One region of the Streptomyces drozdowiczii genome, then DNA from elsewhere that is predicted to be linked to it. Evidence: riboswitches for the same ligand, from Rfam matches in the RefSeq annotation. Region 1 holds a riboswitch; the other holds the start of a gene.
The links. A riboswitch is a leader RNA that binds a small molecule or an ion and turns the genes downstream of it on or off. The one in region 1 is predicted to bind S-adenosylmethionine.
Positions count from the first base shown of each region.

Region 2: it holds a riboswitch for S-adenosylmethionine, as region 1 does, so the genes downstream of both, thrC (threonine synthase) here and NEH16_RS23430 (aminotransferase class V-fold PLP-dependent enzyme) in region 1, are expected to answer to the same signal.

Region 1 covers NZ_CP098740.1:5,153,865-5,161,427, forward strand. Annotated here, with positions in the region: gene qcrB (cytochrome bc1 complex cytochrome b subunit) at 1-675, shown strand, start outside; gene trpD (anthranilate phosphoribosyltransferase) at 799-1,863, shown strand; SAM riboswitch class IV at 1,946-2,063, shown strand; gene NEH16_RS23430 (aminotransferase class V-fold PLP-dependent enzyme) at 2,240-3,616, shown strand; gene NEH16_RS23435 (Lrp/AsnC family transcriptional regulator) at 3,636-3,917, opposite strand; partial or broken gene NEH16_RS23440 (rhomboid family intramembrane serine protease) at 3,914-4,659, opposite strand; gene NEH16_RS23445 (hypothetical protein) at 4,819-5,061, shown strand; gene NEH16_RS23450 (NYN domain-containing protein) at 5,097-6,461, shown strand; gene NEH16_RS23455 (C40 family peptidase) at 6,748-7,563, shown strand, end outside.
Region 2 covers NZ_CP098740.1:3,152,754-3,160,316, forward strand. Annotated here, with positions in the region: gene NEH16_RS14225 (glycosyl hydrolase family 28-related protein) at 1-83, opposite strand, end outside; gene NEH16_RS14230 (SGNH/GDSL hydrolase family protein) at 459-1,379, shown strand; gene groL (chaperonin GroEL) at 1,480-3,102, opposite strand; gene NEH16_RS14240 (cold-shock protein) at 3,419-3,625, opposite strand; gene NEH16_RS14245 (MoaD/ThiS family protein) at 3,992-4,270, opposite strand; gene thrC (threonine synthase) at 4,300-5,592, opposite strand; SAM riboswitch class I at 5,610-5,736, opposite strand; gene NEH16_RS14255 (glucosyl-3-phosphoglycerate synthase) at 5,890-6,828, shown strand; gene NEH16_RS14260 (alpha,alpha-trehalose-phosphate synthase (UDP-forming)) at 6,893-7,563, shown strand, end outside.

The DNA of each region.
Region 1 (7,563 bases):
GTGATGCCGGGCTGGGAGATCAACCTCTGGGGCCACACGCTGGTCCTGGGTGTCTTCATCCCGCTCGTCCTGTTCGGTGTGGTGCTCGGTGCGCTGGCCCTGTGGCCGTTCATCGAGTCCTGGATCACCGGCGACAAGCGCGAGCACCACATCCTGGACAAGCCGCGCAACGCGCCGACCCGGACGGCCCTGGGCGTCGCCTGGGTGACGATCTACTTCGTCATGCTGATCGGCGGCGGCAACGACATCTGGGCGACGCACTTCAGCCTCTCGCTCAACTCGATCAGCTGGTTCGTCCGTATCGCCTTCTTCGTCGGCCCGGTCATCGCGTTCGTCGCGACCCGGCGGATCTGCCTCGGCCTCCAGCGCCGCGACAAGGAGAAGGTGCTGCACGGCCGCGAGTCGGGTCTCATCAAGCGCCTGCCGCACGGTGAGTTCGTCGAGGTGCACGAGCCGCTGTCGCCGGAGGCCCGGTACGCGCTCACCGCGCACGAGCAGTACAAGCCGCTCGAGATCGGCCCGACGGTCGACGAGAACGGGGTCGAGCGCAAGGTCTCCAGGATCACCAAGGTCCGGGCGCGGCTCAGCAAGAGCCTGTACGGCGAGAGCAGCCAGATCGCCAAGCCCACCGCCGAGGAGTACAAGGAGATCACCAGCGGCCACGGCCACCACTGATCACCCGTTCTGATCGCCACGGCGAGAGCCCCGTCCATTCGCTGGACGGGGCTCTTTGCCGTCCCCGGGGGCTCGATAGGGTGGAGCCGATCCCTTATCGGCTGTGGACCCCAGGAGCGGACCATGAACGTTGTGACCCCGGACGGCGGCGACAGCGTGGCGGCCTTCTCCTGGCCCGGCGTGCTGACCCCCCTGCTGCGCGGCGAGGACCTGGACTCCGACGCCACCGCGTGGGCCATGGACCGCATCATGAGCGGCGAGGCGACCGACGTGCAGATCGCCGGATTCGCGGTCGCCCTGCGTGCCAAGGGAGAGACGGTCACCGAGGTCTCCGGCCTGGTCCGCGCGATGTACGAGCACGCGACGACCATCGAGGTCCCCGGCCGCACCGTCGACATCGTCGGCACCGGCGGCGACATGGCCAAGACCGTCAACATCTCCACGATGTCCGCGATCGTCGTGGCCGGCACCGGCGCGAAGGTCGTCAAGCACGGCAGCCGCGCCTCCTCGTCGGCCAGCGGCTCGTCCGACGTGCTCGGGAAGCTCGGCGTCAACCTGGAGCTGACTCCCCGGCGCGTAGTGGAGGTGGCCGAGGAGGCGGGCATCACCTTCTGCTTCGCGGTGAAGTTCCACCCCGCCCTGCGCCACGCGGCCAAGGCGCGTGCGGAGCTGGGCGCGCCCACCACGTTCAACATCCTGGGCCCGCTCACCAACCCGGCCCGGGTGCGCTCCCAGGCGATCGGGGTGGCCGATCCGCGGATGGCCCCCATCGTCGCGGGCGTCCTCGCCGAGCGCGGCAACTCCGCCCTGGTCTTCCGGGGCGACGACGGCCTGGACGAGCTGACCACCACGGCGACCTCGCGGGTCTGGGTGGCCCGGGACGGCGTGGTCCGCGAGGAGACCTTCGACCCACGCGACGTGGGCGTCGAGCTGGTCCCGGTGGAGGCGCTGCGCGGCGCCGACGCCTCGTACAACGCGGATGTGGCGCGCCGGCTGCTGGCCGGGGAGACCGGTCCGGTACGGGACGCCGTACTGCTCAACTCGGCGGCGGCGCTGGTCGCGCTGGACCCGGGCGAGGGGCCGCTGACCGAGCAGATCCGGGCCGGTATGGCGAAGGCCGCCGAGTCCATCGACTCGGGTGCGGCCGGGCGGGCGCTGGAGAGATGGGTCGTCGCCAGCAACGCGTGAGCGCGTCGATGTGAGGCGGGGCGCAGTCCGGATCGCGGACTGCGCCTTGCGCGTTCCCGTACGTATGGCAAGATGCTGCGCAGGTCATGAGTGACAGCGACTACGGCCCCGGCCCGCTGTCCGGCAACCCTCCGTCCGTGGCGGGGTGCCCCGGGTGAAGACCAGGCCGCAGGCAGCGAGGTCTGCGGCAAGCGCGGACCCCTCGACGTCGCGTGACGTCCACCCGTGGGGTCCTTGGTCCTCAGGGAGCCTCTTGTGAGCAAGCGAATGCGTTAGGGCCTCAGGCCCTGTTCCGCACACCCCCTCTTTCTTTCACTCCGTGCTGCCGCGTCTCTGCCGGCACGCGGAATTCGCCTGCCTGTTACGGGAGTTCGCCATGTCTGTCTCCACCGCTGCCGCCGACCAGTCGCTCTGTGCCCCGCTGCCGGTTCTGGGCGAGGACGTCCTCGTCCCGCTGGTCACCGGTGGGGAGGTCGGCTACGCGGCCCTGGACTACGCGGCGAGCGCCCCGGCCCTGAAGCGGGTCTGGGACGACGTGGCCGCCTACGCCCCGTACTACGGCAGCGTGCACCGGGGCGCCGGGTACCTCTCGCAGCTGTCCACGGACCTCTTCGAGTCCAGCCGGGCCACCGTGGCGGAGTTCCTGGGCTGCCGCCCCGAGGACCAGGTGGTCTTCACCCGGTCCACCACGGACTCGCTGAACCTGCTGGCCGCCGCGCTGCCCGCCGACTGCCAGGTCTTCGTCTTCGAGACCGAGCACCACGCCTCGCTGCTGCCCTGGCGCGACGCCCACGTCACCTACCTGAACGCCCCGCGCACCCCCGCCGAGGCCGTCGCCACGCTGGAGGCGGCCCTCGCCGGCCGTGAGCCCCACGGCCCCGCCCTGGTCTGCGTCACCGGCGCCTCCAACGTGACCGGCGAGCTGTGGCCCGTACGGGAGCTGGCCGCCGCCGCGCACGCCCACGGCGCCCGGATCGTCCTGGACGCCGCCCAGCTCGCCCCGCACCACCCCGTGGACATCGCCGAGCTGGACGTCGACTGGGTCGCCTTCTCCGGGCACAAGCTGTACGCCCCGTTCGGCTCGGGCGTCCTGGCCGGCCGGGCCGACTGGCTGCGCGAGGCCGAGCCGTACCTGGCCGGCGGCGGCGCGTCCCGCACGGTGGCCCGGCGCGCGGACGGCGGCGTGGACGTCGAGTGGCACACCACGGCCGCCCGGCACGAGGCCGGCTCGCCCAACGTCATCGGCGTCTACTCCATCGCCTCCGCCTGCAAGGCGCTCACCGAGGCCGGATTCGACCGGCTGGTCGCCCGCGAGCAGCACCTCGTCGCCGAGGTCCTGACGGGTCTTGCCGAGGTCCCCGAGGTGAAGGTGCTCTCGCTGTTCGGCGACGAGGCGCCGAGGGTCGGCGTAATCTCGTTCGTGGTGGAGGGCTGGAACAGCTCCCACTTCGCCGCCGCCCTCTCCGCCGAGTACGGCATCGGGGTGCGCGACGGCCTCTTCTGCGCGCACCCGCTCGTGCGCACCCTGCTCGGCAGCGACCCGGGCGAGGCGGGGGAGTGCGGCGCGCCCGAGGCGGAGCCGGGGGAGCGGTCCCTGAACGCGATCCGGGTCAGCTTCGGCGCCGGGACCCCGGACGAGCACGTCGAGCGCTTCCTGCGCGCGGTCCGGGAGCTGGTGAGCGACGGGGCACGCTGGAAGTACCGCACCGAGGACGGCCGCTGCGTGCCGGACCGGGGCGCCGCCCAGATCTGAGGGCCGGGCGGCGCGAGCCCTAGGCGTCCAGGCCGATGGAGAACGCGGCCTCCAGGTCGTGCTGCGAGTACGTGCGGAAGGCGACGTGGGTGTCGGTCGCCTCGACGCCCGGGATCTTGCTGATCCGGCCGGGGATGACCTCGGCCAGGTCGTCGTGCTTGGCCACCCGGACCATGGCGATCAGGTCGTAGGTGCCGGTGACCGAGAAGACCTCGCTGACGCTGTCCAGCGCGGCGATGGCCTCGGCGATCTCGGGAATCCGGTCCACGCTGGTTTTGATGAGCACGATCGCGGTGATCACGGCTGTGTTTCTCCCTCGGTGGCCGTGGCTGGAGCTTTCACTCTAGGGCCTCCGCCGTCGCGCCTGTAGCGGCCCCAGGCGTACAGGAAGCCGGTCGCGAAGCCGACGACGTGGGCCAGGTACGCCACGCCCGGGCCGCTCCCCGCGCCCTCGGCGGCCAGCCACTGGAGCACGAACCAGAAGATCAGCACCACCCACGCGGGAAAGCGCAGCGGCAGGAACAGCAGGAACGGGAAGACGCTGGTCACCCGGGCCCGGGGAAGAGGTAGAGGAACGCCCCGAGCACCGCCGAGATCGCCCCCGAAGCGCCGACGAGCGTCTGGTCGGACGTGGCGTGCGCGGCGGCGTACGCGAGCAGCGCGAGGTAGCCGCAGCCCAGGTAGAACAGGGCGAACTCGGTGTGCCCCATGCGTTCCTCGGCCATCGCGCCGAACACGTAGAGGAACAGCATGTTCCCCAGCAGGTGCAGCCAGCTGCCGTGCACGAACAGCGCGGTGAACGGGGTGAACAGCGCGTGCGCCGAGCCGTCCCACAGCTCGCTCGGGATCACACCCCACCGCTCGAAGTAGCCCGCCTGCGCGGCGAGCAGCGCGTCGGCCCCGCCGCGCACCGGGACGAAGCCGGAGAGCGGGCTGATCACGAAGACCGCGCAGCACAGGGCGATGAGGGCGTACGTCACCGGCGGCCCGCCCGAAGTGGCCGCCCGAAGGAGCCTGCCCGCGGCGGCCCGCCGATCGATCATGAACAGAGCATGACGCAAACGGAGCGAACGGGACAGACCGCCTCGCCGTGCCGGGCGGACGCACCGAGGCCGTAGGGTGACGGGTGGACATCCGCAGTTCGACGGCGCACCGCGAGACCCTTGTCCGGCAGCTCACGGCTCGACGAAAGAGGACGCACGATGACGACCGTTCCCCAGCCGACCGACACGACCCGCTGGCGCTGCACGCTCTGCGGGAACCTCACGCGGTTCGACGTGACGCGGTCCTCGAAGGTCGTGGAGTACGTGCACCTCGACCTGGCCGGTGAGTCGAGCGTCGAGGAACGCGAGGTGGTCAGTGAGACCATCGAGTCGGTCCGTTGTCGTTGGTGCAACGCGGTGGACCAGATCGAGCTCGTCGACAGGCCGGGTGCCGACTCCTGACGGGGCCGTGCGGAGACAACACAATGGGGTGACGGATGGTGGAGCAGCCCGAGGGCGGCGCCGCGTCGGCCGACGGGGCCGACGACGCCGTGGAGGCGCTCGACCGCCCGCTGCCCGAAGGGGTACGGCGCCGGGTCGTGGCGCTGGTGTCCGACGCGTTCGGCGGTCTCACGGTCGCCGAACTGCCCGCCCAGCTGAGGCAGTACGCCCGCTTCACGGCCTCCCGGCGCGCCAAGTTCGCCGGGAACGCCATGGCGGCCGCCGTGGCGAACGACGAACGGTTCCGCCGCCGCATCGCCGACCGGCTGAGGGAGGCCCAGCCGGAGCTGGCGGGTGCCCTGGAGTCCGGCGCGCCGCCCGCCGCGGCCGATCCGGTGGACGTGGCGGCGGCGGCGTACGTGCTGCGCCCGGACGGCTGGGTGAAGCTCGTCGCCGCGGCCGGCGAGGAGGTCCAGCGCGCGGACGCCGAGCGGGCCGGCGAGGAGAGCCGGCGCGAAGTGGCGCGGCTGCGCGAGGAGCTGGCCGAGGCCCGGGCGCACACGAAGACTGAGACGGAACGGCTCCGCGTCGAGCTGGACGCCGCCCGCAAGGAGGCGGACTCCCTCCAGCGCAAGCTGCGCAGCGCGCTCAGCGAGGTCAAGCGCGGTGAGGCGGCGCTGCGCAGGTCCAAGGCCGAGACCGAGAACGTACGCGCCGAGGCGGCCGCGCAGGTGTCCGCCGCCGAGAGCGAGACCCGGCGGCTGAGGGCGCGGCTCGGGGAGGCGGAGGCGTCCGTCGAGGCGAGTCGCAGGGCGGCCCGGGAGGGGCGCTCGGTCGAGGACATGCGGCTGCGGCTGCTGCTCGACACGGTGCTCGAAGCGGCCGGCGGACTGCGGCGCGAACTGGCGCTGCCGCCGTCCTCGATGCGGCCCGCGGACAGTGTGGACGCGGTGGAGCCCGGCCGGATGTCGCCCAAGGACATCGCGGCCAGGGCCCTTTCGGAGACCGACCCGGCCCTGCTCGACCAGCTCCTGGAGCTGCCGCAGGCCCATCTGATCGTGGACGGCTACAACGTCACCAAGACGGGTTATCCGCAGATGCCGTTGGAGAAGCAGCGGCTGCGGCTGCTCGGCGGGCTCTCGGTCCTCGCGGCCCGCACGGGCGCGGAGATGACGTGTGTGTTCGACGGGGCGGAGCTGGCCGCCCCGGTGCTCCTCGCGCCGCCGCGCGGGGTGCGGGTGCTGTTCAGCAAGCCGGGGGTCACCGCCGACGAGCTGATCCGCCAACTGGCGCGCGCGGAGCCGCCGGGGCGGCCCGTGGTGGTGGTCTCCACCGACCGCGAGGTGGCCGACGGAGTGGCGAAGGCGGGGGCCAGGCCCGTTGCGTCCGCCTTGCTCCTGAAGCGGCTTTCGCGGGTTTAGCGCCCCTTGCGGGGAGTTCGGCCGAGATCAGGGAACGGACCGTCAAGTCACCGCTACACGCCGTGGGGTGTGGGTAAAGAAGTGCCGTGTGTGACGAGATTTTTCCTGTGAGGATTTGAACTGATCACAAGATGGTCACTAGGGTCGGGCCTCGAACCTTCGCGCGGTCGATCACCCACCCGGGGTGGCGGCGAAGGAACCGCCGAGTCCGTGACGTGCACGGAGCCGGGGATCCCCTCCCCCCACAGATCCGGTAGGCGGCTCGAGGAAGAAGGAGCTCGCCTTCGTGGCGTCCCACCGTCGTCCCAAGCAGCCGAGCCGCACTCGTGTGACCGTGCTCACCGCGACCGCAGCCGCGGCCGTCGCCCTGTCCTCCCAGGCCGCTCACGCCGACCCCAAGCCGACCAAGAACGAGGTCAAGGCGAAGGTCGACAAGCTCTACCACGAGGCCGGAGCGGCCACCGAGCAGTACAACGGGGCGAAGGAGAAGCAGGAGAAGCTCGAGAAGCAGATCGGCGCGATCCAGGACAAGGTGGCCCGCGGCCAGGAGGAGCTCAACCAGCTCCGGTCCGGCCTCGGTTCCCTCGCCGCCGCGCAGTACCGCTCCGGAGGCATCGACCCCTCCGTACAGCTGTTCCTCTCCTCCGACCCGGACAGCTTCCTCGACCAGGCGTCCGCGCTCGACCAGCTGACGGCCAAGCAGACCGAGGCCCTGTCGAAGGTCCAGGAGAAGCAGCGGGCCCTCGCGCAGCAGCGCAAGGAGGCCCAGGACAAGCTGAGCGACCTCGCCGCCGTCCGCAAGACGCTCGGTGAGAAGAAGAAGCAGCAGCAGGCCAAGCTCACCGAGGCGCGCCAGCTGCTCAACACCCTCACCGCCGCCGAGCGCGAGAAGATGCGCCAGGACGAGGCCCGCGCGAGCCGCGCCGCCGGCACCCGGGTCGAACTCGGCAACGAGGTCGCCGCCTCCGGTCTCGGGAAGGCCGCCCTCAACGCCGCCGCCACCCGCCTGGGCAAGCCGTACGTGCCCGCGGCCACCGGCCCCAACTCCTTCGACTGCTCGGGCCTGACCATGTGGGCGTACGCCCAGGCCGGCGTCAACATC
Region 2 (7,563 bases), 2.0 Mb from region 1:
ACCGAGGCGACCGTGGACGCGTACAGCCCGGCCCGACGCGGTCTTCGCACCGCCGTCGCGACAGCGGCGAACTTCCGTGACATCGCATGCCCGTTTCTCTGAGTTCTGGTGTCAACGGCCGTGTGCGCGTGGGGAGTCGCCGCCGTCATGAGTGAGCCGACAGTAGGGCGGCGACCCGCCTGCCCACAAGCTCCGTGCAGCCATTTTTTCGAGGGAGTGCAGAACAAGTGCGCTGTGCTGTCACTTTTTTGCGCAAGGGGCGCAAGGGTTCCTCGGGCGCCGAGCCTGTTCCGACCTTGTCCGTCCGATCACTGGTCTCATGACCTACTGGCCGGTATACAGGCGAGGTTGGGTCCGCCGGGCACGAGCCGCCGAGCGGCCGGGCGCCTCGCGGCACCCCGCGCGCCCCGGTCGCCGCCGCCCGCCCGCGGACTGTCGAATTCTCTGGGGAGGGCATGATGATGCATCGGACGCGTCCGGGCAGGGCCGTATCCAAGCGACGCACCGCCATCGCGCTGGCCGCGCTGAGCAGCTGCGCGCTCACCGCCGGCTTCACCGGCACGGCCTCGGCCGCGACGGGGGGCGCGCACGGAACCCCCCGCTCCTCCTACGTGGCGCTGGGCGACTCCTACACGTCCGGCCCGCTGATACCCACGCAGGTCGACGCCAACTGCGCCCGTTCCGACCACAACTACCCGTCGATCACCGCGCGCGAGCGCCACGTCGCCTCGTTCACCGACGTGAGCTGCGGCGGTGCGACGACCGCCGAGATGTGGCAGGCACAGGGCACCAACGGGCCGCAACTGGACGCGGTGAAGAAGGACACGGACCTCGTGACCCTTCAGATCGGCGGCAACGACGTCGGCTTCGGCTCCATCATCGGCACCTGCGCCACCCTCAGCGCCAAGGACCTCGCCGGCAGTCCCTGCAAGCAGTACTACGGGGCCAAGGGCTACGACCAGTTGACGCTGAAGATCCTTGAAACGGCCCCCAAGATCGCCCGCGTCCTGCGGGAGGTGCACCGCAAGGCGCCCCACGCGCGCGTGGTCGTCGTCGGCTACCCGGACCTCCTTCCCGAGGACGGCACCGGCTGCTACCCCCAGGTGCCGTTCGCCGCGAAGGACTTCCCGTACCTGCGGGACACGGAGAAGCGCCTCAACCTGATGCTGCGCGCGGTGGCGCTGCTGAACCGGGCCGACTACGTGGACACGTACGGGCCGACGGTGGGCCACGACATGTGCAAGGCGCCCGCCGACCGGTGGATCGAGCCGCTGAGCCCGGCGGCTCCCGCCGCCCCGGCCCACCCCAACGCGAAGGGCGAGGAGGTCATGGCACAGGCCCTCCTCAAGACCCTCGGCCGGGGTCCCGGGCGCCACTGACCCCCGTACTCGCACACGTACACACAACGACACCGGCCCCCGGGGACGCATCCCCGGGGGCCGGTGTCTCGGTACTGCTGGAACTGCCGATCCGTCAGGATCAGAAGTCCATGTCACCGCCCGGCATGCCGCCCGGAGCGGCCGCGGCGGCCTTCTCCGGCTTGTCGGCGATGACGGCCTCGGTGGTGAGGAACAGCGCGGCGATCGACGCGGCGTTCTGCAGCGCGGAGCGCGTGACCTTCGCCGGGTCGAGAATGCCCTCGGCGATCATGTCGACGTACTCGCCGGTCGCGGCGTTCAGGCCGTTGCCGACCGGAAGGTTGCGGACCTTCTCCACGACGACGCCACCCTCAAGACCACCGTTGACGGCGATCTGCTTCAGCGGGGCCTCCAGCGCGAGCTTGACGGCGTTGGCGCCGGTCGCCTCGTCGCCCGAGAGCTCCAGCTTCTCGAAGACGGCCGAAGCCTGGAGCAGAGCCACGCCACCACCGGCGACGATGCCCTCCTCGACGGCGGCCTTGGCGTTGCGCACCGCGTCCTCGATGCGGTGCTTGCGCTCCTTCAGCTCGACCTCGGTCGCGGCACCGGCCTTGATGACGGCCACGCCGCCGGCCAGCTTCGCCAGGCGCTCCTGGAGCTTCTCGCGGTCGTAGTCCGAGTCGGAGTTCTCGATCTCGGCACGGATCTGGTTGACGCGGCCCTGGACCTGGTCGCTGTCACCGGCGCCGTCGACGATGGTCGTCTCGTCCTTGGTGATGACGACCTTGCGGGCGCGGCCGAGCAGGTCGAGACCGGCGTTCTCCAGCTTGAGGCCGACCTCCTCGGAGATGACGGTGCCGCCCGTGAGGATGGCGATGTCACCGAGCATGGCCTTGCGGCGGTCGCCGAAGCCCGGGGCCTTGACGGCGACGGACTTGAAGGTGCCGCGGATCTTGTTGACGACCAGGGTCGACAGGGCCTCGCCCTCGACGTCCTCGGCGATGATCAGCAGCGGCTTGCCGGACTGCATGACCTTCTCCAGCAGCGGAAGGAGGTCCTTCACGTTGCTGACCTTGGAGTTGACGATCAGGATGTACGGGTCGTCCAGGGACGACTCCATGCGCTCCATGTCGGTGGCGAAGTACGCCGAGATGTAGCCCTTGTCGAAGCGCATACCCTCGGTGAGCTCCAGCTCCAGACCGAAGGTCTGGGACTCCTCGACGGTGATGACGCCTTCCTTGCCGACCTTGTCCATGGCCTCGGCGATGAGCTCGCCGATCTGGGTGTCGGCGGCGGAGATGGAGGCGGTCGAAGCGATCTGCTCCTTGGTCTCCACGTCCTTGGCCTGCTCCAGGAGGGCGGCGGAGACGGCCTCGACGGCCTTCTCGATGCCCCGCTTGAGAGCCATCGGGTTCGCACCCGCGGCCACGTTGCGCAGGCCCTCGCGGACGAGCGCCTGGGCGAGAACGGTGGCGGTGGTCGTACCGTCGCCGGCGACGTCGTCCGTCTTCTTGGCGACCTCCTTGACCAGCTCCGCACCGATCTTCTCGTACGGGTCCTCCAGCTCGATCTCCTTGGCGATGGACACACCATCGTTGGTGATCGTGGGGGCGCCCCACTTCTTCTCGAGGACGACGTTGCGACCCTTGGGGCCAAGGGTGACCTTGACGGCGTCGGCGAGCTGGTTCATGCCGCGCTCGAGACCGCGCCGGGCCTCCTCGTCGAACGCGATGATCTTGGCCATGTGAAGTGGTCCTCCCGGACAGGGGTGGATTGCTCCGGACCGAGTGGCGCCCGCGACGGACGGCCTGCGTGCCTTGCGGTTCCTTCCCCGCCCGGCGTGCGGGCCTCACCGGCCCGGTCCAAAATTCTGTCACTCTCACCTGGAGAGTGCTAAGCCCAATGATTAGCACTCGACCCCCGAGAGTGCAAGCGCCCCCGGCCGGAGTGTGGACAACCCCGGCGACACTCGACCGACCCCGGACACGCGAAGGGCCCGTACCCCTAGGTACGGACCCCTCGTACGTGCGTGGCGTCGCGGCCGACGTGCCGTGCCGGGCTCAGCCGACGGCGAGCTTGACCATGTCCGCCTGCGGCCCCTTCTGGCCCTGCGAGATCTCGAACTCGACCCGCTGACCTTCTTCGAGGGTGCGGTAACCGTCCATCTGGATCGCGCTGTAGTGGACGAATACATCCGCACCACCGTCGACCGCGATGAAGCCGTACCCCTTCTCCGCGTTGAACCACTTGACGGTGCCCTGAGCCATGCCTAACTCCCCTGTAACGTGTGTGCGCCGAAGCGCGTCGACCGCGGCTGAATGTATCTGCCCAACTGCCCTCTGCAACAGGTCAATTGGACGACAATTCTGGGCGGCACCGATCGCCCGAATATGAGGAATTCATGAGGTTGCGGGGCAAGTCGGGCCCGGCAAAGGCGACTTAAGGCGCAAGAGGCACAGGCACATTGGCTGCTTCTGATCGTGGCGCGGCGCATTCTCATATGCGAGGGGCACGGGCAGCGAAGGGGACTTCCCACACTCTACCCCGCTCAACCATGCAGAATTGCCCCCTCCGCTTCTCTCGCGGAGGGGGCAATCGCGGTGACGCTACGGAGCCTTGGGCGGAGCCAAGGCTCAGCAGCCGCCGGCCACGGCGGGGATGATCGAGACGCCGGCACCGTCCGGGGTCGCCGCGTCGAGGCCGCCTTCAAAGCGCACGTCGTCGTCGTTGACGTACACGTTGACGAAGCGGCGCAGCTTGCCCTGGTCGTCCAGCACGCGGGCGGCGATGCCCGGGTGGTCCTTCTCCAGCGAGGCGATGACCTCGGAGAGGGTCGCGCCCTCGGCCGGAACCTCGGCCTGGCCGCCGGTGTAGGTGCGGAGGATGGTGGGAATGCGGACCTTGACGCTCATGGCGGTGCCTTCCTGGAAGTCTCGGGTGGTCAGCTGGTGGCGAGTCCGGCGGCGCGGAAGGCGTCCAGGCTCGGGCGGATCGTGGCGGTCGCCTGCGAGGTGTCGGCCACCGCGTCCAGCGTCTTGAGGCCGTCACCCGTGTTCAGGACGACGGTGGTGAGCGCCGGGTCGAGCAGACCGGCGTCGATCAGCTTCTTCGTCACGCCGACCGTCACCCCGCCCGCCGTCTCGGCGAAGATGCCCTCGGTGCGGGCCAGCAGCTTGATCGCGTCCACGACCTGCTCGTCGTTGACGTCCTCGACGGCACCGCCGGTGCGGCGGGCGATGTCCAGGACATACGGGCCGTCGGCCGGGTTGCCGATCGCGAGGGACTTGGCGATCGTGTTCGGCTTCTGCGGGCGGACCACGTCGTGACCGGCCTTGAAGGCGGTGGAGACCGGGGAGCAGCCCTCGGCCTGGGCGCCGAAGATCTTGTACGGCTTGTCCTCGACCAGGCCGAGCTTGATCAGCTCCTGGAGGCCCTTGTCGATCTTCGTGAGCTGCGAGCCGGACGCGATCGGGATGACGATCTGGTCGGGCAGCTGCCAGCCGAGCTGCTCGCAGATCTCGTACGCGAGCGTCTTCGAGCCCTCACCGTAGTACGGACGCAAGTTTACGTTGACGAACCCCCAGCCCTCGCCGAGCGGGTCGCCGATGAGCTCGGAGCAGAAGCGGTTGACGTCGTCGTAATTGCCCTCGATGCCGACCAGCTCACCGCCGTACACCGCGGCCATGACGACCTTGCCCTGCTCCAGGTCGTGCGGGATGAACACGCAGGAGCGCAGGCCGGCCCGCGAGGCGGCGGCGCCGACCGCACCGGCGAGGTTGCCGGTCGAGGAGCAGGAGAGCGTGGTGAAGCCGAAGGCACGGGCGGCCTCGACGGCGATGGCGACGACGCGGTCCTTGAAGGAGTGCGTCGGGTTGCCGGAGTCGTCCTTCACGTACAGGCCGCCGGTCACACCCAGCTCGCGGGCGAGGTTGTCGGCCTTGACCAGCTTGGTGAAGCCGGGGTTGAGATTGGGCTTGTCGGCCACATCGGCGGGCACCGGCAGCAGCGGCGCGTAACGCCAGATGCTGTTCGGGCCGGCCTCGATGCGCTTCTTCAGCTCATCGGGGGAGCCGCTCGGCAGGTCGTACGCCACTTCGAGCGGCCCGAAACAGGACGCGCAGGCGAAAATGGGGCCGAGTGCGAACCGCTCACCGCATTCGCGGCAGGAAAGAGCCGCGGCGGGACCGAGGTCCACGGAAGATTCGGTGTGTGCTGCGACGGTTTCAACAGCCATGATGGCGAGGCCCTTTCTCCTCATCTTCCTCACGGCGCGTTTCGCCGCGAGACGGAATTGGCACCTTCCCCACCTGACCTCGCGGTCGGCAGGAGGGTTGCCGGGACTTCAACGGGCCGTTCCCTCTGTCCCTCTGGATGAGCGCTGTGGCAACGGATCATGGATCCGTGCGTTTGTCGGCGGACCGACCCCGGCATGCGATGGCCGTCCGCGTTGTTCAAGACTGTAACCGAAGGACCGGACGGGTGAGATAGCCGTCCGTACCGCGAGATGGATCACATACAGGGAGTATCGACCGTGCTCGAAGAGGTCGAACGCTGGCTGACCAGGCGTTCCTGGTCGGCCGCCGACCACCCGCCGGACAGTGTGCGGGCCGCCGCCGGCGGTACGGGCGTGAGCGTCGTTCTACCGGCCCTCAACGAGGCCGCGACCGTCGGCGACATCGTCGCGACGATCCGGCGCGAGCTGATGGAGCGCGTTCCGCTGGTGGACGAGCTGGTCGTGATCGACTCGGGCTCCACGGACGCCACCGCCGAGGTCGCCCGCCGCGCGGGCGCCCGGGTGGTCCACCGCGACGCGATCCTGCCCCGCCTCCCGGCCGTACCCGGCAAGGGCGAGGTGCTGTGGCGGTCGCTCCTGGTGACCAGCGGCGACATCGTGTGCTTCATCGACGCGGACCTCCAGGACTTCTCGGCCGACTTCGTCTCCGGGATCGTCGGTCCGCTGCTCGCCCACCCCGAGGTGCAGTTCGTCAAGGCGATGTACGACCGGCCGCTCGGCGAGGCGCCCGGCCAGGGCGGCCGCGTGACCGAACTGGTGGCCCGGCCGCTGCTGAACCTGCACTGGCCGCTCCTCGCGGGCTTCGTGCAGCCGCTGGGCGGCGAGTACGCCGTACGCCGCTCGCTCCTGGAGCGGCTGCCGTTCCCGGTCGGTTACGGGGTCGAGCTCGGCCTGCTCGTGGACGCGCTGCACACCGTGGGCCTCGACGCCCTCGCCCAGGTCGACGTCGGCGTCCGCGTCCACCGCCACCAGGACGGCCGGGCGCTCGGCCGGATGGCCGCCGCGATCTACCGCACCGCGCAGGTGCGGCTCTCCCGGGGCCATCTGGTGCGCCCCTCGCTGACCCAGTACGAACGCGGACCGGGCGGGTTCGTTCCCCGCACGTACCCCGTCGACACGCAGGAGAGGCCGCCCATGTGCGAGATCGAGGAGTACGTGGCACGCCACGCGGCCTGATCACGACCCCACGCGGTCCGACTTCGTACGTTTGGACGGATCGGGTTCGGGCTAGATTCCGGCCATGGTCTCCGAGCACGCCCCCTCGTCCGCCGCCCAGGTCCTCGTCGCTTCCAACCGCGGCCCCATCTCGTACGCCCTGGGCGACGACGGCACCCTCGAAGCGAAACGGGGCGGAGGCGGACTCGTCTCCGGCCTCAGCGCCGTCGACGACAAGATGTGGGTCTGCGCCGCCCTCGGCGACGGCGACCGCGAGGCGGTGCGCCGGGGCGTCGGCGAGCCGGGTGTCCGGATGCTCGACATCGACGCCGCGGTGCACGCCGACGCGTACAACGGCATCGCCAACTCCGTGCTGTGGTTCGTCCACCACATGCTGTACCAGACGCCCGTCGAGCCCGTCTTCGACGCGGAGTTCCGCAGGCAGTGGGCCTCCTTCGAGACGTACAACCGGGCCTTCGCCGAGGCGCTGGCCGAGGAGGCGGGCGAGGGCGCGGCCGTCCTGGTGCAGGACTACCACCTCTCGCTGGTGCCCGGCATGCTCCGCGAGCTCCGCCCCGACCTGCGGATCGGCCACTTCTCGCACACCCCGTGGGCGCCCGTCGACTACTTCCGGCTGCTCCCCGACGACATCGCCGAGCAGCTGCTGCGCGGCATCCTCGGCGCCGACCGCGCCGCCTTCCTGACCCGCCGCTGGGCGGACGCCTTCATCGGCTGCTGTACGGAGATCCTGGGCGG